DNA from 3 places in the Ideonella sp. sgz306126 genome. Region 2 is predicted to be linked to each of the others. Evidence: predicted binding sites of a transcription regulator. Region 2 holds the regulator's gene; each other region holds the start of a gene.

Region 1 (7,171 bases), on a different contig from region 2:
AGGGCTGCAAGGCCTACGCCAAGCGCGACCTGTGGCACATGCGCAGCCTGCTGAACGTGGAGCCGGTGGACTTCCTGATCGGCAACACCTACGGCAAGTACCTGGAGCGCGACACCGGAACACCGCTGGTGCGCCTGGTGTTCCCGATCTTCGACCGCCACCACTACCACCGCTTCCCCACCTGGGGCTACGAAGGCGCGCTGCGCCAGCTGGTGATGTTCCTGGACGAGTTCTTCGAGACCCTGGACGCCAACACCATCGTCCCGGGGAAAACGGACTACTCCTACGACATCATTCGTTGACTTTCACACCCCCCGGAGCGCCTCGCGGCGCTCCCCCTCAAAGGGGGGGTGCCACCAGCGGCCCGGCAAAGCCGGTTCCGCGGTGGCCGCAGGGTTTGTTCCGTACCCCTAAAGAAAGAATCATCATGGCCAACGTGACCTTCAGTTCACCGCGCATGAAGAAGGACCTGACGGTGTACGCCGTCGCAGGTGACACCAAGACCTTGTTGTCGGTGGCCAAAGCCCACAACATCCCGCTCGACTTCGAGTGCGAGAACGGCGAGTGCGGTTCCTGCCAGTTGCAGGTGAGCGTGCTGTCGGCCAAGACACCCTATGGCGTGGCCTTGACCGAGAAGGAGAAGACCGTGCTGCGCTTCGCCGGCAAGATCACGCAGCAGCAGATCGACGACGCCGAGACCAAGGACATGCCGCCACCGTGGCGCCTGGCCTGCCAGTTCATCGTGCGCAACGAAGACATTCTGGTGAGCTTCTGATGGACGCCGTCTACGTCAAGACCACGCAGGACGGCCGCCTGGTCGAGGTGATCGACGGCTGGGTCTGCCTGGCCGGCCAACCCGAGACCGACGCGCTGGTGGTGCTGGACGAACATCCCAATCGCCAGGCCATCTTGAACGCGGTGCCCAAAGCCACCCACATGGCCGGACGCCTGCCCATGACCATGCACGAGGCCTCGGTGGCGCAGGCGGCGCTGCGTCGCTACCACGACCGTTTCGACGGATCGGCCGCGGCCGTGGCCGATCGCCTGCGCAAGGCCATGTGGCAAAAGGCCTGCGCCGAAGGCGTGGAGTGAGGCCGGCATGATCTTCGTCGTCGAGCAACCCGACCAAGGTCCCGCGCGCGCCTGGTTCGCCTACGACGACGACGATTTCCTGCGCAAGGTCTGCGCGCAAGACCCGCTGCCCGAGTGGCAGGTGTTCGATGTGGCCACGCCGCGCGAGCTGCTGGAGATGACCGGGCGCACGCCCGCCAGCGCCGACGCCCGCAGCGCCTGCCCGGCGATCTGCGCACTGGCCGAAGCCCACGGCTGGGACACGCCGCTCTACCGTGCCGACCACCTGCTGGGGGGCGGCCAGTTCCGGCCCGAGCCCGTGCGCGCGCTCGACGCGGGTCTGGCAGCGCTCACCCGGCGTGGCGGCCAGTGGCGCGTGTATGGCAGCGAGGCCGTGGCCATGGCCGCCGTGGACCAGCCCGACGCACTCTACGACGCGCCCACCGGCTGGCGCGCCCGCTGGGCCCTGCGCGAGCAGCTCATCGCCGTCGAGGCCCTGGCCGACGACCTCTGAGCCGGCCCGCCGGGCCACCGCAGCGGCCACCCGGCCGCACGGGGCGGCCGGGCCAGGGCCTGCCGGGCAAAGTCCCGAGCCAGCTCGGCGCGCTCTTCGGCGCTGCGGATCAGGCGGCCCCGCATCCACTGGCCTGCGCAGCTCTGCTGCTGGGCGGCGTCGATGCCGGGCAGCGACAGCAGCTGGAACGGCGAAACGGCCGGCCCGTCGGGGTCGCCCACGGCTTTCAGCACGCGACCGCGCCAGCCGTCGAACCCCTCCCAGTCGCACCAGGCGCGACTGCGGGCGTAATGCCGCATCAGCGGATCGGGCGCAGGCGCGCCGGCAGGGTCGGTCATGAACCCACGCCGCAAGTTCTGCGCCGGGGACCGCGGTGCAGCAAATGTCGCAAACCCGCCAATCGACGGCGCCGCCGCCGCAAGCGCAAGTGCTTGATTTGCAAGGGCTGCGGCGTCCCGCAGCGGCTGGCACCGAATGTGCAAAGCAGGCTGCACACACCCGCCGGGAGTCTGTTCATGTCTGCATCGCTCAATGCCAAGATCGCCGAAGTCTTCGACGAGCCGGGGTGCGACAAGAACCAGGCCAAGAGCGAGAAGGAACGCAAGAAGGGCTGCACCAAGCAGCTCACCCCCGGCGCTGCCGCCGGGGGCTGCGCCTTCGACGGCGCCAAGATCGCGCTGCAGCCCATCGTCGACGTGGCCCACCTGGTGCACGGCCCCATCGCCTGCGAGGGCAATGGCTGGGACAACCGCCACAGCGCCTCCAGCGGCCCGCAGCTCTACCGCAGCGGCTTCACCACCGACATCAACGAGCTGGACGTGATCTACGGCGGCGAGAAGCGCTTGTTCAAGAGCGTGCGCGAGATCATCGAGAAATACGACCCGCCCGCGGTGTTCGTCTACCAGACCTGCGTCACCGCGCTGATCGGCGACGACATCGAGGCGGTGTGCAAGCGGGCGGCCGAGAAGTTCGGCAAGCCCGTCATTCCCGTGAACGCACCGGGCTTCGCCGGGCCCAAGAACCTGGGCAACAAGCTGGGTGCCGAGGCGCTGCTGGACCACGTGATCGGCACGGTCGAGCCCGAGCACACCACGCCCTACGACATCAACATCATCGGCGAGTACAACCTCAGCGGCGAGCTCTGGCAGATCAAGCCGCTGCTCGACGCGCTGGGCGTGCGCATCCTCAGCTGCATCTCGGGCGACGGCCGCTACCACGAGGTGGCGCAAAGCCACCGCGCCAAGGCCAACATGATGGTCTGCTCCAAGTCGATGATCAACATCGCCACCAAGATGCAGCAGCGCTGGGGCATCCCGTACTTCGAAGGCTCCTTCTACGGCATCGCCGACATGAGCACCACGCTGCGCGAGATCGCGCGGCTGCTGGTGGAGCGCGGCGCGGATGCCGAGTTGAAGGACCGCACCGAGGCGCTGATCGCGGTGGAAGAAGCCCGCGCCTGGGAACGCATCCGCGCCTACAAGCCGCGTCTGGCCGGCAAGAAGGTGCTGCTGATCACCGGGGGCGTCAAGAGCTGGAGCGTGGTGGCGGCATTGCAGGAGGCCGGCCTGGAAGTGGTGGGCACTTCGGTAAAGAAGAGCACCCCGGAAGACAAGGACAAGATCAAGGAAATCATGGGCGAGGACGCCGACGCGCACATGATCGACGACATGACCCCGCGCCAGATGTACGCGATGCTGCGCGGGGCCAAGGCCGACATCATGCTCAGCGGCGGACGCAGCCAGTTCGTGGCGCTCAAGGCCCGCATGCCCTGGATGGACATCAACCAGGAACGCCACCACGCCTTCGCCGGCTATGAGGGCATGCTCACCCTGGTGGCCGAGATCGACAAGGCGCTGTTCAACCCGATGTGGGCCGAGGTGCGCACGCCGGCGCCCTGGGAAGCCGGCGACTCGCTGCTGCGCGAGCAGAGCTCCGAGCAGTTGGCGGCCGAGACCGCCGCCTGAGCACGCTGACCAGCAAGGAACCCACCATGGCCCACGTCAGCGAAAGCAAGAAAGCCTGCGCGGTGAACCCGCTGAAGATGAGCTCACCGCTGGGTGCGGCCTATGCCTTCATGGGCCTGCAAAGCTGCATGCCGGTGATGCATGGTTCTCAGGGCTGCACCTCTTTTGGTCTGGTGCTGCTGGTGCGGCACTTCAAGGAAGCGATCCCGCTGCAGACCACGGCGATGAACGAGGTGACCACCATCCTCGGCGGCTACGACAACCTTGAGAAGGCCATCCTCAACATCCGACAGCGCGCCAAGCCCGCGCTCATCGCCATCTGCTCCACCGGCCTCACCGAGACCAAGGGCGACGACGTCGAGGGCTACCTGGCACTGATCCGCAAGAAGCACCCCGAGCTGGACGACACGGCGCTGGTCTACGTCTCCACCCCCGATTACGTGGGCGCCTTCCAGGACGGCTGGGCGGCGGCGGTGAACGCGCTGATGACGGCCTTGCCCGAGCCGGGTCAAGGCAAGGTGCCCGGACGCGTGGCCGTGCTGCCGGGGGCACACCTCACGCCGGGTGACCTGGAAGAGCTACGCGAGATCATCGAATCCTTCGGCCTCGTGCCCCTCATCGCGCCCGATGTCTCGGGCTCGCTCGACGGCCACATCCCCGACGACTGGCTGGGAACCACGCTGGGCGGCACGCCGCTGGCCGACCTGAAGGCGCTGGGCGGCGCCCAGCACTGCCTGGCCATCGGCGAGCAGATGCGCGCGGCCGCCGCCACCCTGCAAGAGCGCTGCGGTGTGCCTTACACGCTGTTCGACCGGTTGACCGGGTTGACGGCTACCGACGCATTTGTCCAGAAGCTGGCCGAATTTTCGGGCCGGCCGGTGCCGGCCCGATGGCGCCGCCAGCGCAGCCAACTGGTGGATGCGATGCTGGACGGGCACTTCCACTTCGGCAATCAGCGCGTGGCGCTTGCTGCAGAACCGGACCTGCTGTTTGCCGCGGGCAGCTTCCTGGCCGAGATGGGGTCCGAGCTGGCTGTGTGCATCACCACCACGCCCAGCCCGCTGCTGGCACGCATGCCCAGCAACGAGGTGGTGATCGGCGATCTGGAAGATTTCGAGATGGCGGCCAAGGCGGCCGACTGTGACCTGCTGATGACCCACTCGCATGGCCGCATGGCGGCCGAGCGCCTGGGCACGCCGCTGTTCCGCCTGGGAATCCCCACCTTCGACCGCATCGGCAACGCGCATCGCTGCATGGTGGGCTACCGCGGCACCCGCAATTTCGTCTACGAGGTGGGCAACGTGTTCATGGATCGAATCCAGCACCACCACCCCGGCGACTGGCCGCTGCCGGCGCTGTCGCTGGCGGCCGCGCAAGGCCGCGCCGCCGACGCGCTGCCCGGCGTGGCGCATGTCGGCACCGACATCCGGCGGACACGGCCCCGGGAAACATCATTGCAAGGAGCTTCCTCATGAAGATCGCATTCGCCACCCAGGACAGGCAGCGCGTGGACGCGCACTTCGGCTGGGCCAAGCACCTGGCCATCTACGACGTGACGCCCACCGGCAGCAGCTACGTCGAGACCTTCCAGTTCGGTGAAGACCTGGCCGAGGACGGCAACGAAGACAAGCTCGCACCCAAGCTCGACGCCATCAAGGACTGCGCCATCCTCTACGTGGCGGCCATCGGGGGCAGCGGCGCGGCGCGCGTGGTGGCCCAGAAGATCCACCCGATCAAGGTGCCGCAACCCGAGGCCATCCTCGACATCCTCGACAAGCTGCAGGACGTGCTCAAGGGCACGCCCCCACCCTGGCTGCGCAAGGCGCTGGAGAAAGACTTGGGGACCACCCACAACTTTGAAGACGAGGTGAAACCATGAGCGACGCGGCCACGCTGGACGCCGGCACCGACCCCAACGACGAGGCCCTGCTGAAGGACCCGTTCATCGTCGAGCTGATCAAGCAATTGCGCGCCCAGGACACCCACGGCACCTGGGAAGGCAAGAGCGACGCCACGCTGCTGGCGCCCTACATCATCACCGCCGAGCAGCGCCGCGAGCTGCCGATGATGGGCGACCCCGACCCCGAAACGCTGTGGCGACTGGACCTGTTCCACAACGCCATCGGCCTGGCGATCGAGCGCGCCACCGGCTGCATGGTGAGTCCCATGATGAAGATGAGCCACGAGGGCTTCGGCCGCGCCGTGCTCACCACCGGCCGCCTCATCGTGGTGAACCGGTACCTGCGCGACGTGCACCGCTTCGGCTACGCCAGCCTCGGGAAGCTGGCCAAGGCCGGCAACAAGCTGGTGGCCGAGGGCGTGGGCATGGTGCAGGCCTACCCCGACGTGGCCAAGTACGGATCCTGAAGCGAGCCCTCAAACGGAGCCCCCATGAGCATCGACATCGAAACCCTGAAAGCCGACGCCAAGAAGGCCAACGCCAAGGCCACGCAGGCCAAGATGGATCTTCACGACCTCTCCGAGGAGCTGCCCACCCACTGGGAAAGGATCCTCGAAGTGGCGCAGGTGGCCCACGACGCCCACCTGAAGCTGATGGCCGCACGAAAAGCGCTGGCGGTCGCCCAACTCACCTGAAGCAAGCGCCATGTCGACTTTCTCTGTGACCCTGCCCAGCGGCGCCGCCTGGACCCCTACCTTCGTGCGGGAACTGAATGAAGAGAAGTGCATCGGCTGCGGCCGCTGCTTCAAGGTGTGCCCACGCGGCGTGCTGGAGCTGGTGGGCCTGAACGACGAGGGCGAGCGCATCCATGTGGACATGGACGACGACGACGCCGACGAGGAGTACGAGAAGAAGGTGATGACCATCGCTCGCCAGGAGCTGTGCATAGGCTGCACCGCCTGCGCCAAGATCTGTCCCAAGAAGTGCTACACGCACGCGGCCGCCGAGGTCTGACGTGAGCGCCCCGGCGCCCCCCCGGCCATGGCCCGTGCTGCGCGAGGATTTCGCGGCACGCAGGGCCGCCCGGGAAGACGAGGTGACCGACGTCGCGGCCCTGCTGCTGGAGCACGCGGACCTCCAAGCCGGCCCGCCCGAGTGGATCGAAGCCGCCGCGACGGCGGTGGCCGTGGCGTGCCTGGGTGACAACCACCTCTGGCAGGATTTGCTGCTGGCCGACCGTGGCGAGCTCAACGCCCTCATGCGCTGCTGGTTTCCGGCCATCGTGGCCAGGAACAGTGCCGACATGAAGTGGAAGAAGTTCTTCTACCGCCTGCTGTGCGAGCGCGCCGAAATCCCGATCTGCAAATCGCCCAGTTGCGGCGTATGCAGCGATCAGCCACAGTGCTTCGAGGTGCCGCTGACCTTGAACGCTTGAACGACAGCTCAAGCTTGGATCAGCGCCGACATAGCTAGACTCGTCCACGGGCCGTCTACCTGCACGGTCGCTGGCGCTGCGCATCGGCCTGCGACCCGGTACACTTCGGGGTGCCACCGGCGATGGCGATGTGGCACCCTGGCACATCGCCGTAAGCCATTGATTTATAAGTCTCTTCCACCAAGGAACAGGGTTCTGGTGGCGCTTCCCTGAAGCGCCACCAGAACACCCGGCCCGAGTCGACCCCGACTTGGGCCGCTTTGTTTCACAGCCCCTGGATGAACACC
Region 2 (7,171 bases):
TCGGGACCGAGGTGCAGCGCCAGCGCCAGATCGGGGGAGCGGGTGTCGACGCTGGGCCGCTCGCCGGTGGCGTCGCGCATCACGTCGCAGACCGCGTCCTTGATGCGCAGCGCGGCGAAGTTCAGGCTTTGCAACGGGCAGCGCCAGGCCGAGGTGTCGACGCGCAGCGTGTGGCGCGGGGTGATCCAGTCGTCCCAGCGCACGTGGCACGCCAGGTCGTAGAGGTCGTGCTCGTCGCGGTACGGACCGTCCACGACCTGCCACAGCACGCGCTGCGCCAGCCGGCTGCCGAGGTTGAGCCGCATCGCGTCGGCCAGGCTGCCGCTGACGTAGACGCCGCCGCGGCCGGCCTCGATCGGCGTGCCGGCGGGCAGCAGGCGGGTGCATTCCTCCAGCAGCCAGGGTTCGACCCCGGCGGCGCAGGGCAGGAACAGCGTGCCGGTGGTGACCGACGAGCGCGCCGCGCGCTCGCGCTGGACACGGCGCGGCGTGGCGCCGGGCGGAGCGGGATTCATAGGGCCTTGCGCAGGTTGGCGGGCGCGATCTTGAGCGCCTCGCGGTATTTGGCCACCGTGCGGCGCGCGACCTGGATGCCCTGCTCTTCGAGCATCTCGGCGATCTGGCTGTCGGACAGCGGCTTGGCGATGTTCTCGGCCGCGACGAACTGCTTGATCAGCGCGCGCACCGCCGTGCTCGACGCATTGCCGCCGGCATCGGTGTTGAGCGACGAGCCGAAGAAGTACTTCAGCTCGAAGGTGCCGTAGGGCGTGGCCATGTACTTGGCGGTGGTCACGCGCGAGATGGTGGATTCGTGCAGCCCGAGTTCGTCGGCGATCTCGCGCAGCACCAGCGGCTTCATCGCGATCTCGCCGTGGCTGAAGAAGGCCTTCTGCCGCTCGACGATGGCCTGCGAGACGCGCTGGATGGTCTCGAAGCGCTGCTGGATGTTGCGGATGAACCAGCGCGCTTCCTGCAGCCGCGCCGACAGGCTGCCGCCGCCGCGCTGGCCGCGGATCGCCTGCGCGTACAGGTCGGAGACGCGCAGCTTGGGCATCACGTCGGGGTTCAGCGTGACCTTCCAGTTGCGGCCCGATTTCACGACGATCACGTCGGGCACGACGATCAGGCTCTCGGCCTTGGCGAACGGCCGCCCCGGCTTGGGCTCGCAGGCGACGATCATCGCCTGCGCCGCCTTGACGGTGGCCTCGTCGCTGGCGGTGGCGGCGGCCAGCTTGCGCAGGTCGCGCCGGGCCAGCAGATCCAGGTGGCCGCGGCAGATCGCCATCGCGCAGTCGCGCTCCGGGCCGGCCGGGCGCAGGCGCAGCTGCAGGCACAGGCAGTCGCCCAGGTTCAGCGCCCCGACGCCGGCGGGCTCCAGGCTTTGCAGCCACTTCAGGCCGCAGCGCAGCTGGTCGGACAGCTCGTCGCGGGCCTCTTCGCCGTGGAGGTCCAGCGCATCGGCCACCCGCGCGACGATGTCTTCGAGCGTGCCGTCGAGGTAGCCGTCGTCGTTCAGCGACTCGATCAGCACGTGCACCGCCGCGGCGTCCTGCGGCGACAGGCGCATGCCCGAGAGCTGCTGGCGCAGGTGGTCCTGCAGGCTGGGCCCGTTGCCGGCGCGCTCCTGGGGCTCGAAGTCGTCGTCGCCGCTGCCTGCGCCGGCCGAGGGGGTTTCGCGGATGCCGTCGAAGTCGTCCCGTTCGGTGCCGTTCTCCCAGTCGTCGCGGGCGGTCGTGCCGAACTCCGCGCTGTCCATGCCGGTGCTCTCGTCACCGCCTTCGCCGACCGCGCTGCCCGGGGCGTCGGCCTCTTCGCGGGTGCTGGCGCTGCTGCGGTCGAGCGCGCCGAACTCGAAGGGCGTGGCGTCCTCCTCGGGTTCCAGGAAGGGGTTTTGTTCGAGCATCTGCTCGACTTCCTGGTGCAGCTCCAGCGTCGACAGCTGCAGCAGCCGGATCGATTGCTGCAGCTGCGGCGTCAGCGCCAGATGCTGGGAGAGGCGGACTTGGAGGGTCGGTTTCATCGCGCGGGCGCCACGGCGCAGGGCCGCTCCCAGGCAAGGCGCCCGCCGCGTCGCGGGCTGGAGACATCGAGGATGGACCGGGGGGCTGACATGTCACATCCGGAAGTGTTCGCCGAGGTAGACCCGGCGCACGTCCGGGTTCTCGACGATGTGCGCGGGCGTGCCTTCGGCCAGCACGTCGCCCTCGCTGATGATGTAGGCGCGGTCGCAGATGCCCAGCGTCTCGCGCACGTTGTGGTCGGTGATCAGCACGCCGATGCCGCGCTGCTTCAGGAAGCCGATGATGCGCTGGATCTCGATCACGGCGATCGGATCGACCCCGGCGAAGGGCTCGTCGAGCAGGATGAAGCGAGGCTGGGTGGCCAGCGCACGGGCGATCTCGACGCGGCGCCGTTCGCCGCCCGACAGCGCCGGCGCCGGTGAGTCGCGCAGGCCGGTCAGGCTCAGGTCGTGCAGCAGGCCGTCCAGCAGGCGCGTGATCTCGGCCTCCGGCAGCGACTTTCCGTCGGGTCCATAGCGCAGTTCCAGCACGGCGCGGATGTTTTCCTCGACCGTCAGCTTGCGGAAGATCGAGGCTTCCTGCGGCAGGTACGACAGGCCCAGGCGGGAGCGCTGGTGGATCGGCATGCGGTGCACCGGCACGCCATCGATGTGGATCTCACCGGCGTCGCAGCGCACCAGGCCCACCACCATGTAGAAGGTGGTCGTCTTGCCGGCCCCGTTGGGGCCCAGCAGCCCGACCACCTCGCCGGCGCCGACCGCCAGGTGCACGTTCTTGACGACCGTGCGTGCACCGTAGGTCTTGCGCAGGCCGCTGGCCTCCAGGCGGCTTTCGCGCCGGGGCGGCGAAACCGGCGCGGTGGCGGCGGGGTTCAACGCCCCGCTCCCGCGCTGGACGCAGGCGTGGGCGGCAGCGGCGCCGAGGCCGGCGCATCGGCCGCGCGCGGGACGAACACCAGCCGAGCCCGGCCGGGGGCCGCGCCCGACGTGGCGGCCGCGCCGCCGTCGAAGGTGATGGTGTCGGTGGGCTGGTCGTAGACGATGCTGGCGGCACGCGCCTCGTCGGCCACCACCCCGGCGCGCAGGACCTGCATCCTGGCGTCGCCGCTGAAGCGGATCCGGTCGTTGGTGCCGTCGTAGTCGACGCGCAAGGCCTGCGCTTCGATCACTTCGTCGACCCGGTCGCGCTTCTGGTGGAAGGTGGCCGGCTGCGCGGCGCTGCCGAGGGCGGTGGCCTGGAAGCGGCCCGGGCTGTCCTCGTGGATCTCGACTTTCTCGGCCCGGATCTGCAGCGTGCCCTGGCTGATCACCACATGGCCCGTCAGCGTGGTGATGCGCCGGGTCAGGTCGACCGTGGCCGCCTTGCTGCCGCCGTCGCTTTCCACCACCATGGGCTGGTTGCGATCGGCTCGCTCCGCCCGCGCCGCCGGGGCGGCGATCAAGGTCAGACCCAGCACGGTGGCGAGCGAAGCGGTGATCTGCATATTTGCGGCATGAAACTTGCATATCATTCTACGTCGACCCGCGCCGCGAATGCTCGGGCCTACCCTGAAAATTCCCGCCTCCGGGGGACTTTCGGGCGCCCCGCAGGCGCCGATGGCGGGCTCAGTGCGTGCGTTCGACCCGCACCAGCACCGCGTCGGCGCCGTCGGCCTTGAGCCGCTCCTGCTGCGCCAGGGCCTCGTCCTTGCTCGCGAACGGCCCCAGGCGCACCCGGTGCACGGTGTGGCCGCCCTGCTCGCGCTCGGACACCGTGGCACTCAGCCCCTGCATCGCGAGCCGGCCGCGCTGCTGTTCGGCGTCGTCGGCGTTCGAATAGGCGCCGGCCTGCACGAAGTAGACGAAGGGATCGGGGGGCGGCGGCATCTGGCCGGCCAGGATCGCCGCCGCGTCGCGGGTGGACTGCGGCGCCGTGGCGGTGGCGGGCGCTGCCGGCCGAGTGTCTTTCGGCGCCTCGTGCTTCGCCGGCGCTGGTGGCGCCGCTGCCTCGGGGCGCGCCGGCGTGGCGGGCTCGGTGGCCACCGGCGCCGGCGCGGCGGCCGCACTGGCCGCGGTGCTGGCGGACGCGGCGTTCGGGATCGGCGCCGGCTTGCCGGCCAGCGGGGCGTTCGGGTCCCAGTTCTTGTTGCGCTCGATCTCGGCCGCGTCCTGCTCGGCGGTGCGGTGCGGCACCTTGTCGATGAAAGGCACCGGTACCTTGGCGATGTACAGCGCGACGCCCAGGGCGATGCCCAGGCCCAGCAGCAGGCCGACGATCAGGCCGACCAGCGTGCCGCCGCGCTGTGCCGCGCGGGTGAGGGTGTGACGCGTCATGGGGTCTCCGGCAAGGGTTCGCGTGACATCTGGTCGGGGGCGCCGACGCCCAGCAGCGCCAGCGCGCTGCGCAGCACCTGGCGGGTGGCGGCCAGCAGCGCCAGACGCGCCGCAGCCAGCGCCCGGTCGTCGACCAGGAAGCGCTCGGCGCCATAGTAGCTGTGGAAGGCGGCGGCCAGGTCGCGCAGGTAGAAGGCCACGTCGTGCGGCGCCAGGTCGCGCGCCGCGGCCGCGAGCATGTCCGGGTAGTCGGCCAGCTTGAGCATCAGCGCGAGTTCGGTGGGCGCCGTCAGCAGCGACAGGTCGGCGCCCTCGGGCGTGAGCCCCTGGGTCGCGCCCTGGGCCAGCACCGAGCAGATCCGGGCATGCGCGTATTGCACGTAGAACACCGGGTTTTCGTCGTTCTGCTTGAGCGCCAGGTCGATGTCGAAGGTGAACTCGGTGTCGGCCTTGCGGCTGATCAGGAAGAAGCGCACCGCGTCGCGGCTGGTCCAGTCGATCAGGTCGCGCAGCGTGACGTAGCTGCCGGCGCGCTTGCTGATCTTCACCTCTTCGCCGCCGCGCAGCACCCGCACCATGGTGTTGAGCACGTAGTCGGGAAAGCCCTGCGGGATGCCCAGCCCCACGCCCTGCAGGCCGGCGCGCACGCGGGCGATGGTGCCGTGGTGGTCCGTGCCCTGGCAGTTGATGCAGGTGGTGTAGCCGCGCTCGAACTTGGCCACGTGGTACGCCACGTCGGGCACGAAGTAGGTGTAGCTGCCGTCGGACTTGCGCATCACGCGGTCCTTGTCGTCACCGTACTCGGTGCTGCGCAGCCACAGCGCGCCGTCCTGCTCGTAGGTCTTGCCGGCGGCGACCAGGCGCTGCACCGTCTGCTCGACCCGGCCGCTGCCGTACAGGCTGGACTCCAGGTAGTAGCTGTCGAACTGCACGCCGAAGGCCTGCAGGTCCAGGTCCTGTTCGTGGCGCAGGTAGGCCACGGCGAACTGGCGGATGCCGTCCAGGTCGTCCGGATCGCCCGAGGCGGTGAAGGCGCGGTCGTCGGATTTCACCGTCTTCTTGGCGAGGAAGTCGGCTGCGATGTCGGCGATGTAGTCGCCGTTGTAGGCGCTCTCCGGCCAGCCGGCGTCGCCGGGCTTCAGGCCCTTGATGCGGCACTGGGTGGACGTGGTCAGCGTGGCGATCTGCACCCCCGCGTCGTTGTAGTAGAACTCGCGGGTGACCTCGTAGCCCTGGGTCTGGAACAGGTGGCACAGGCTGTCGCCCAGCGCGCCCTGGCGGGCGTGGCCGACGTGCAGCGGGCCGGTGGGGTTGGCCGAGACGAACTCGATCATCAGCTTGCGGCCGTTGGCCGGCTGGCGGCCGAAGCCATCGCCTGCGGCCAGCACCTCGGCCACCACGGCCTGCTTGGCGGCGGGCGCCAGGCGCAGGTTGATGAAGCCGGGGCCGGCGATCTCCAGCGAACTCACCCAGCGCTGCACCGCAGGCTGGGCGTTCAACGCGGCGATCAGCTGCTCGGCCACCGCGCGCGGGTTGGAGCGCAGCGGCTTGGCCAGCTGCATGGCCGCGGTGATCGCCAGGTCGCCGTGGGCGGCCTGCTTGGGCGATTCGAACACGGGGGTGAGGGCGGCGTCTGGCGCCAGTTGCGCGATGGCGGCGGCCAGCGCGGCCTGGAGCTCTGCCTTGGCTTGGATCATGGGGGCGGATTCTAAGGTTGCATGGTGTGGCCGGCCGGCCTGGGCAGAATCAAGATCGGCGCCAAAGTGCCGATACCGTGGCGAGATCCCGCCGTGACGACCACCGACCCCCACCCTCAATCCACCGTCCCCCAGGCACGCGAGGACTTGCCGATGCAGATCGGCAAGTACCGCGTGCTGCGCCGCCTGGGCGAAGGGGCGACCAGCGAGGTTTTCCTGGCGCGGGACGACTTCAACCAGCGCGATGTGGCGGTCAAGCGGGTGCGCGCGGCCGAAGGGCGCAGCGCCGCCGAGCGGCATTTCGCATCGCACTTCTTCGCTGCCGAAGCGGCGCTGGTGGGGCGGCTGCAGCACCCCAACGTGGTGCAGATCTTCGATGCGGTCGAAGAACCCGATGGCGAGGCCTACCTGGTGATGGAGTACGTGCCCGGCGTCACGCTGCGCAATTTCTGCCGGCCGGACCGGCTGCTGACGCTGGAGCAGGTGGTCGAAATCGGCTTCAAGTGCGCGATGGCGCTGGACTATGTCTGGCGCCAGGGTCTGATCCACCGCGACGTCAAGCCGGCCAACATCCTGGCGGTGACCGAGGGCGACGAGGTCATCGACATCAAGATCACCGACTTCGGCAGCGTGCTGAACCTCGGGGCCGACCGGACCCAGATCCACCGCGTGGGCTCGCTGGCCTACATGTCGCCCGAGCAGCTCGATGGCGGTGCGCTCGACTGCCGCGCCGACATCTACTCGCTCGCGGCCGTGCTGTACCACCTGATCGCCGGCCGCGCGCCGTTCGAGGCCGACACCCAGGCGGCGCTGCTGAACCTGATCTGCCATGCCCCGCCGGCCTCGCTGGTGGGGTGCCGCAACGGCGTCAGCGCCGCGCTGGACGCGGTGGTGTGCGGTGCCCTGGCGAAATCGCGCGACGACCGGCCGGCCGACTGGGACAGCTTCGCCCAGCAGCTCTCCGCCTTGATCACCGACCGCGAGGTGCCGCGCGGCCGCCTGCAGCAGGTGCTCGACTCCGAGCGTTTCACGCTGCTGCGCGGGTTGGAGTTCTTCGCCGGTTTCGGCGATGTGCAACTCTGGGAGGTCGTCCGGCGGGCGCGCTGGCAGCGCTTCCACTACGGGCACAAGCTCTACAAGC
Region 3 (7,171 bases), on a different contig from region 2:
CGGCCATTACACCCGCATCAGCCAGCAGGGCATCAGCGCCCAGCAGGCCTTGATGGCGCATTTCGGTGCCCGGCGCGGCCGCGGCAGCGAAGCTTGAGATGGCGGGACCGACGATGGATCTGATCCTCTGGCGCCATGCCGACGCGGAAGAACTGTCCGCCGGCATCGACGACCCCGCCCGTGGCCTGACGCCCAAGGGCCTCAAGCAGGCCCGCCGGGTGGCCGATTGGCTGAACCGCTTCCTGCCCGAGGGCACGCGGGTGCTGTCCAGCCCGGCGCTGCGGGCTCAGCAGACCGCCGAAGCGCTCGGCCGCAAGTTCAAGCTGCTGGAGGCCTTGGCGCCCGACGGCACCGTGGGCGGACTGCTGGCCGCCGCGCGCTGGCCCGATGCGCGTGAACCGGTGCTGGTCGTGGGCCATCAGCCCACCTTGGGTCTGGCCGCGGCCTACCTGATGACCGGTGCCCGCCTGGCCGGCCACCACGAGGCCGAACTGATGCCGTGGGCGATCAAGAAGGGCGGCGTCTGGTGGCTGCGGCACCGCCCGCGCGAGGAACGCGGCGAGGTCGTGCTGGTGGCCGTGCGCTCGCCCGAGCAGATCTGAGGCGGGCGCCCGGCCGCGTGAGCACCCGGTCGCGCGCCGTTCATGCGCCTGCTGCCGACGGCGGCCGGGTGTCCCCTCCGGGCAGGCGCCGCACGATCAGATCGGCCATCGGCGAGGGCGTGCGGCCTCGCAGCGTCACGATGCTCATGGAGGCGCCCAGCGGTGGCAATTCGGGCACGGTCAGCGCCACCATGCGCGCTTGCGCGACCTCGTGGGCGACGACCGCATGGGTCGCCGCCAGCACGGTGTCGGTGTTCAGCACCACCTCGATGAGAAGCTCGGCGTTGTCGCATTCGATGGCCAGCGGCAGCGGCGCGTTCGCAGCCAACCCCAGCAAGGCCGCCAGCGTATCGCGCACCGCCTGCGGCAGCCGCACCGAAGCGACGCCGTGGGACCACAAGGTCGACAGCGCCACCGCGCCGCCGCCTGCCAACGGGTGGCCGGCTCGGACAAAGAAGCCGCCGGCCTCGTGCCGGAACGGGCGGACGAACAAGGCCGGGTCGGGCGGGATGTCGCGGGTATCGGCCACCAGGAATTCGATGTCCTCGTCGCGCAAGCGCCGGGCCAGGCGCGCCCAGTTGCCGACCTCGACGCGCAGGTGAACGGCAGGATGGCTGCGTCGCAGATCGATCAGCAAGTCGCTCAGGAAGGTGGCGGCGGCGTACGGGCCAACCCCGAACGCCGTGTCGCCCAGCACGCGCTCGCGGTACAGGTCGACGTCGCGGCTCAGGCAGCGGCTGTCGAACACCAGGCGCCGGGCGCGCTCGATCACGAACTCGCCGGCCGGCGTCGGCAAGACCTCCAGCGTGCCGCGGTCGAACAGGCGCAGGCCGAACTCGGCCTCGGCCGCCTGGATGCTGCGGCTCAGCGCCGGCTGGCTCAGATGCAGGTGTTCGGCGGCACGGGCGAAGTTGCGCTTGTCGGCCAGGGCCACGAGGTGGGTGAGGCGTCGAAGGTTCATGGGCCGATCAATGCATGCAGTGCATTGATTTTTAGCCGACTATGCATTGGACGTGATCGGGGTCTTCACCCACCATTCGCTCGGCACAAGAACCGAGACCGAAGGCATTCAGGCCTCAAAGGTCAAACGACTGGAGACATCGCGATGAACCTGACCCAGAACCTGCTGCTGAGCGCCATCTTCCTCGGCTTCGCGGCGGTCGAATTCTTCTCGGGCCGCTACCGGACTTTTCGAGCCACGCCGGACGACAACAAGCTCGACGCCGCGATGCTGCTGGCCTTGCTGGCCGTGGTGCAACCGCTGGTGTTCGGGTTGGTCGGCAGGCTGTGCGCCTGGGCGATGCCCGAAGCGCATGGCGCCTGGGCACAGTGGCCCTGGTGGGCGATGGCGGGCGTCTTCCTGGTGGGCGACGACTTGACCCAGTACGCATGGCACCGTGCATCGCACACGCCGTTGCTGTGGCCACTGCACCGTGCCCACCACACGGCGCACTACATGAGCGTGCGCGTCACCTACCGCAACAATTTCTTCTACTACCTGATGATGCCGGGCCTGTGGATCTCCGGCGTGCTGATCTACCTCGGCCTGGGCGGCGTCTACCTCGTCTACATCGTGGTCAAGCTGACGGTGATCCTGGGGGCGCATGCCGCCGTTCCGTGGGACCGGGCGCTGTACCGCCACCGGGCATTGCACCCACTGGCCTGGATCGTGGAGCGCACGGTGTCCACGCCCGCCACGCACTGGGCGCACCACGCGCTGACCAACGGTGACGGCATCGGTCACTACAAGGGCAATTTCGGCAACCTGCTGTTCGTCTGGGACCTGATCTTCGGCACCGCGAAGATCACGCGCCGCTATCCGGCCCAGGTGGGTTTGCAGGACGACCTGCTGTTCGGCAAGGAACGCTGGTTCGTCGAGATGTTCTACCCGCTGCTCCAGTCCCGCCGCCCCCATTCCGCGCTGGCGGCGGGCGGGCGGGCGTTCGCCGAAAACGAGGTCGACCCCGCGCGTGACCCGGCTGCGGTCGAGGCATGACCCCAACGAGGTCGGGCGCCACCGTTCGCCGCCGGACCGACCGATCCTCGCCGCGCTGAATGCACCAATAGATTGCATCAAATGATCAAAGTGGTGCATTGACGATGATGTCCGGTGCATCACGGCCGGCATCCTGAGCTTTGAGCGCACCGAAGACGGCATGTCACTTGCTTTCGTGGTGCGCTTTGGCGCGGCTTGGTGCGTGGCACCGTGACGCGCAGCTCACAGGAGACGATGCATGGATCAGGTCAAGCAAGGCAGTGATGCCTTGTTCATTTTGTTGGGCGCCATCATGGTGCTGGCGATGCACGCGGGCTTCGCCTTTCTGGAATTGGGCACGGTGCGCAAGAAGAACCAGGTCAATGCCCTGGTCAAGATCCTGGTCGATTTCTCGATCTCGACGATCGCCTATTTCTTCGTCGGCTACACCGTGGCCTATGGCGTCAGCTTCTTCAGCGGCGCCGAGGTGCTGGCGGCGAAGAACGGCTTCGAGCTGGTGCGCTTCTTCTTCCTGCTGACCTTCGCCGCCGCGATCCCGGCGATCGTCTCGGGCGGCATCGCCGAGCGCGCACGCTTCATGCCGCAGCTGATGGCCACGGCGGTGATCGTCGGTCTGATCTACCCGTTGTTCGAGGGCGCGGCATGGGGGGGGCGATTCGGCTTCCAGGCCTGGCTCCAGGCCGCGGCCGGTGCCGAGTTCCACGACTTCGCCGGCAGCGTGGTGGTGCATGCCGTGGGCGGCTGGATCGGCCTGGCGGCGGTGCTGTTGCTGGGGGCGCGCGCCAACCGCTACCGCAAGGACGGGGCGATCAGCGCGCATCCGCCGTCGAGCATCCCGTTTCTGGCACTGGGCGCGTGGATCCTGACCGTGGGCTGGTTCGGCTTCAACGTGATGAGTGCGCAGACCATCGACAAGATCTCCGGCCTGGTGGCGGTGAACTCGCTGATGGCCATGGTCGGCGGCACGCTGGTGGCGGTCGTGCTGGGCAAGAACGACCCCGGCTTCGCCTACAACGGTCCGCTCGCCGGGCTGGTGGCCGTGTGCGCCGGTTCCGACCTGATGCACCCGGTGGGCGCGCTGGTGGTGGGCGGCGTGGCCGGGGCGATCTTCGTCAGCCTGTTCACGCTGACCCAGAACAAGTGGAAGATCGACGACGTGCTGGGAGTCTGGCCGCTGCACGGCCTGTGCGGCGCCTGGGGCGGCGTGGCCTGCGGCATCTTCGGGCAGACGGCGCTGGGCGGTCGCGGCGGCGTCACGCTGGCGGCGCAGCTGATCGGCACCGCCGCCGGGGTGGCTTGGGCGCTGTTCGGCGGGCTGGTGGTCTACGGCACGATCAAGGCCCTGCTCGGCCTGCGCCTGTCGCCCGAGGAGGAATACGAAGGGGCGGACCTGTCCATCCACCGCATCGGCGCGACGCCCGATCGGGACGTGAGCTGGTAAGCCGGCCTCAGGTGGCGCCGGCGGGCGCCACGTCCGGTGGCGGCGCGGCGGCGCGCAGGTCGGCCTCGTCCAGCGCCGGCAACAGCGGCAGCCACAGCGTCAGCGTGGTGCCGATGTCCGGCTGGCTGTGCAGGCTGACCTCGCCCCCGTGCAAGGCCATCACCTCGCGCGTGATGGCCAGGCCCAGTCCGGCGCCCAGGATGTGGCCCGACGGGTCGGCGCGGTAAAAGCGTTCGAATGCCCGGGCGCATTGCTCGGCGTCCATGCCGATGCCGTGGTCGGTGACCCGCAGGCCCACCCAGGGCACCTGGTCGCGCAGTTCACGAAGGGTGTCCAGCGTGATCGGGCTGCCGTCGGGCGAGTACTTGACGGCGTTCGACAACGCGTTGACCAGCGCCTGCCGCAGCTTGGCGGCGTCGGCCAGGGCCCACAGCGCGGCCGGGCCGAGCGCCAGCGTGATGCGCGACGGCTGGTCGGGCTGCAGCATCGACTCGGCGGCGGTTTCGGCCACTTCGCGCAGGTCGCAGCGTTCGCGCACGAAGTCATGGTCGCCGCGGGCGTCGATGCGCGCCAGGTCCAGCAGTTCGTCGACCAGGTGCTTGAGCACGCCGGCCTGGCGGTGCACGATCTGGCTGACCTTGATGCGGCGCGCCTCGGGCAGGTCCGGTTCGAGCAGCAATTCGGAGAAGCCGTAGACGCTCGCCAGCGGCGTGCGCAACTCGTGGGCGGCCGTGGTCAGGAACTCGCCTTTGAGCCGATCCACCTCGGATTCCCGCGTCACGTCGCTGAAGTAGTAAACCCGCTGACGCGCGTCCTCGCGCTGGCTGCGCTGCAGCACCCGCCGCGGCGGCCCGGCCAGACGCAGCGTGACGTCGCCCGGCGCCAGCGGCGGCATCGCGGCGCCGTCGGTGGCGAGGCCGGCGAGCCAGGCGTCCACCGCGGCTTCGCTCAGGCCCAGCAATTCCAGCGGCTGCAGGCCGAACAGGCGGCTGAACGCCGGGTTGGTGAAGACCAGCCGGGCGACCCCCGCGGCGTCGCGCTCGAACACCAGCACGCCATCGGGCGACAGGCTGCTGACCGCGTCCAGCCACAGCGTGCGCGAGCGCACCTCGTCCGATCGCTGCAGCACCTCGCCCTCGGCTTGGCGCCGGCGGCGGATCAGCAGGCCCACCATGCCGACCAGCAGCAGGTTGATCGTCACGCCCGCACCGGCCACCAGCGTTGGCTGCAGCATGTCGGGCGCGGCGCTGGCGCCCAAGCTGCGATAGACCACGGTCCATTCGCGGCCGCCGAAGCTCAGCGAGCGCTGCCGCTGCAGGGCGTCGGGCCGGGCGGCCTCGGCACCGGCGGCCTCGCTGTCGTAGAACAGATTGCCGGGCGCGGCCTGGACGCCGTCGTGAAGCTGGAACGCGATGTCCCGGCGATCGGCGGGCTCCAGCACCGCCATCAGGTCGCCGACCCGCACCGGCGCGTAGACCCAGCCCCACAGCGCCGCGCGGCGTGCGGCGTCCGAATCCGGCCGCGCGCCGCCGCGGTAGACCGGCAGAAAGACCAGGAAGCCGTTCTGGTCCCGCTGGCCGGCGTCCTGCACCAGCCGCAGGATGCCGGTGGTGGCCATCTGCCCGCTGTCGCGCGCGCGTGACATCGCGGCGCGCCGGGTCGACTCCGACAGCATGTCGAAGCCGAAGGCGCGGCGGTTGCGCGCGTCGAACGGTTCCAGATAGACGACGCTGCTGTAGGTGTCGCGCCAGCCGGGCGGCCAGACGCGGTAGTCGGCGAAGCCGTCGGCACGGACGGCCTGCTGGTGGGCCGCCAGTTGCTCCGGCGCGATCAGCTCGCTCAGCCCCAGCCCTTGGACACCGGGAAAGTGCGTGGGCATGTCCAGCGAATCGACGAAGCGGTGCCAGGCGGCGCGCGACACCTGGCCCTGGTCGGCATCGAACAGCGCGGCGCCGCCGCGCAGCATCGCCTCGCAGCCCGCGACGCGGCGCATCAACCGGGCATGCAGTTGGTCGGCGCGCTGCTCGAAGCGGGCACGGGCCTCGTGGCGTGCCTGCCGCAGCGACACGCGCCAGGCCACCAGCGTCAGCGCGAAGGCCGCAGCCAGCGCCACCCAGAGCAGGGCCGGCTGGGCCAGCCACTGCGCCAGGCTGCCGTCGCGCGCGGGCCGGTGGTCAGCCCGAGCGAGGTCGCGCGGTGGGGTGGCGTCCATGCGGTGGGGCTCGGCTGGGGAGCGCGCGGCCCAGACCTCAGATCGTGCGCCGCACGACCTGCAGCAGCTGGCGCGGGCTGAAGGGCTTGACCAGATAGTCGTCGGCGCCGGCGTTCAGGCCGGCCATGCGGTCCGCCGCCTGGCTCCGCGCAGACAACATGATGATCCTGGTGTTCCGGCGTGCCGGGTCGGCCTTGATGCGCCGACAGACGCCCAGCCCGTCGACCGAGCCGGGCATCATCACGTCCAGCAGCATCAGGTCGGGCGACACCTGCGCGGCCATCGCCAGCGCCGAATCGCCGTCCTCGGCCTCGTGGATCTCATAGTCGCCCAGTTCCAGGCTCATGCGGATGAGCTCGCGGAGGTCGGGCTGGTCTTCGACGATCAGGATGCGCTTCATGAAGGGTCGACGGCAGGGCCTTGCCGGGGGGCTGCCGATCCGGGGCGGCGGTGAATCATGCGCGAGGCCGAGGGCCTGCACCTGTACCGACTGTAGCGAGCGTCGCCGGATCCGAGGCGCGCAACTGAGGGGTCGCACCGGGCCATCTCCGGCGATGGCCGGCGCGTGGGCGGCAGCGCGCCGCGGCCGTCAGCCGCCCGCCCTGGGCTGCGCGCGCATGCGGCGGTAGAGCGTGTTGCGGCTGATGCCCAGGCGCCGCGCCGCTTCCGACAGATTGCCCTGCGCCTCGGCCACCGCGCGTTCGACGCTGCGCTGCTCGACCGCCCGCAGGCTGCCGGGCTCGGCCTCGGCCGCCGCCGGCTGGGCCGCCAGCGCGCCGCGCAGGTCTTCGGCCAGGTCGTCGGGCAGGTGCTGCCAGTCGATCGCGTCGTCGCCCGGGTCCATCAGCGCGCAGGCGGTGCGCAGCGCGTTGGCCAGCTGGCGCAGGTTGCCGGGCCAGGCGTAGCCGGCCATGCGCAAG

Evidence for each region. The regulator sigma-54, encoded in region 2, starts transcription at its own class of promoters, with help from an activator protein. The targets are predictions, from matches to a motif close to TGGCANGNAANCTGCTTT.
Region 1: the regulator sigma-54 is predicted to act here: its motif matches at 2,051-2,068, upstream of nifE (nitrogenase iron-molybdenum cofactor biosynthesis protein NifE).
Region 3: the regulator sigma-54 is predicted to act here: its motif matches at 2,755-2,772, upstream of AC0N04_RS13495 (ammonium transporter).

What each region holds. Positions count from the first base shown of each region.
Region 1 is NZ_JBVYWP010000001.1:841,324-848,494, forward strand. It holds gene nifK (nitrogenase molybdenum-iron protein subunit beta) at 1-302, shown strand, start outside; gene AC0N04_RS03925 (2Fe-2S iron-sulfur cluster-binding protein) at 428-775, shown strand; gene AC0N04_RS03930 (hypothetical protein) at 775-1,092, shown strand; gene AC0N04_RS03935 (hypothetical protein) at 1,100-1,585, shown strand; gene AC0N04_RS03940 (hypothetical protein) at 1,501-1,923, opposite strand; gene nifE (nitrogenase iron-molybdenum cofactor biosynthesis protein NifE) at 2,101-3,549, shown strand; gene nifN (nitrogenase iron-molybdenum cofactor biosynthesis protein NifN) at 3,576-5,024, shown strand; gene nifX (nitrogen fixation protein NifX) at 5,021-5,428, shown strand; gene AC0N04_RS03960 (NifX-associated nitrogen fixation protein) at 5,425-5,916, shown strand; gene AC0N04_RS03965 (CCE_0567 family metalloprotein) at 5,941-6,144, shown strand; gene fdxB (ferredoxin III, nif-specific) at 6,155-6,463, shown strand; gene AC0N04_RS03975 (nitrogen fixation protein NifQ) at 6,498-6,884, shown strand.
Region 2 is NZ_JBVYWP010000002.1:534,949-542,119, forward strand. It holds gene AC0N04_RS06950 (THUMP domain-containing class I SAM-dependent RNA methyltransferase) at 1-515, opposite strand, end outside; gene AC0N04_RS06955 (RNA polymerase factor sigma-54) at 512-2,020, opposite strand; gene lptB (LPS export ABC transporter ATP-binding protein) at 2,114-2,896, opposite strand; gene lptA (lipopolysaccharide transport periplasmic protein LptA) at 2,893-3,504, opposite strand; gene AC0N04_RS06970 (SPOR domain-containing protein) at 3,626-4,333, opposite strand; gene argS (arginine--tRNA ligase) at 4,330-6,030, opposite strand; gene AC0N04_RS06980 (serine/threonine-protein kinase) at 6,124-7,171, shown strand, end outside.
Region 3 is NZ_JBVYWP010000004.1:235,104-242,274, forward strand. It holds gene ppk1 (polyphosphate kinase 1) at 1-97, shown strand, start outside; gene sixA (phosphohistidine phosphatase SixA) at 114-602, shown strand; gene AC0N04_RS13485 (LysR family transcriptional regulator) at 643-1,563, opposite strand; gene AC0N04_RS13490 (sterol desaturase family protein) at 1,708-2,598, shown strand; gene AC0N04_RS13495 (ammonium transporter) at 2,837-4,039, shown strand; gene AC0N04_RS13500 (CHASE domain-containing protein) at 4,047-6,251, opposite strand; gene AC0N04_RS13505 (response regulator transcription factor) at 6,289-6,651, opposite strand; gene AC0N04_RS13510 (sigma-54-dependent Fis family transcriptional regulator) at 6,841-7,171, opposite strand, start outside.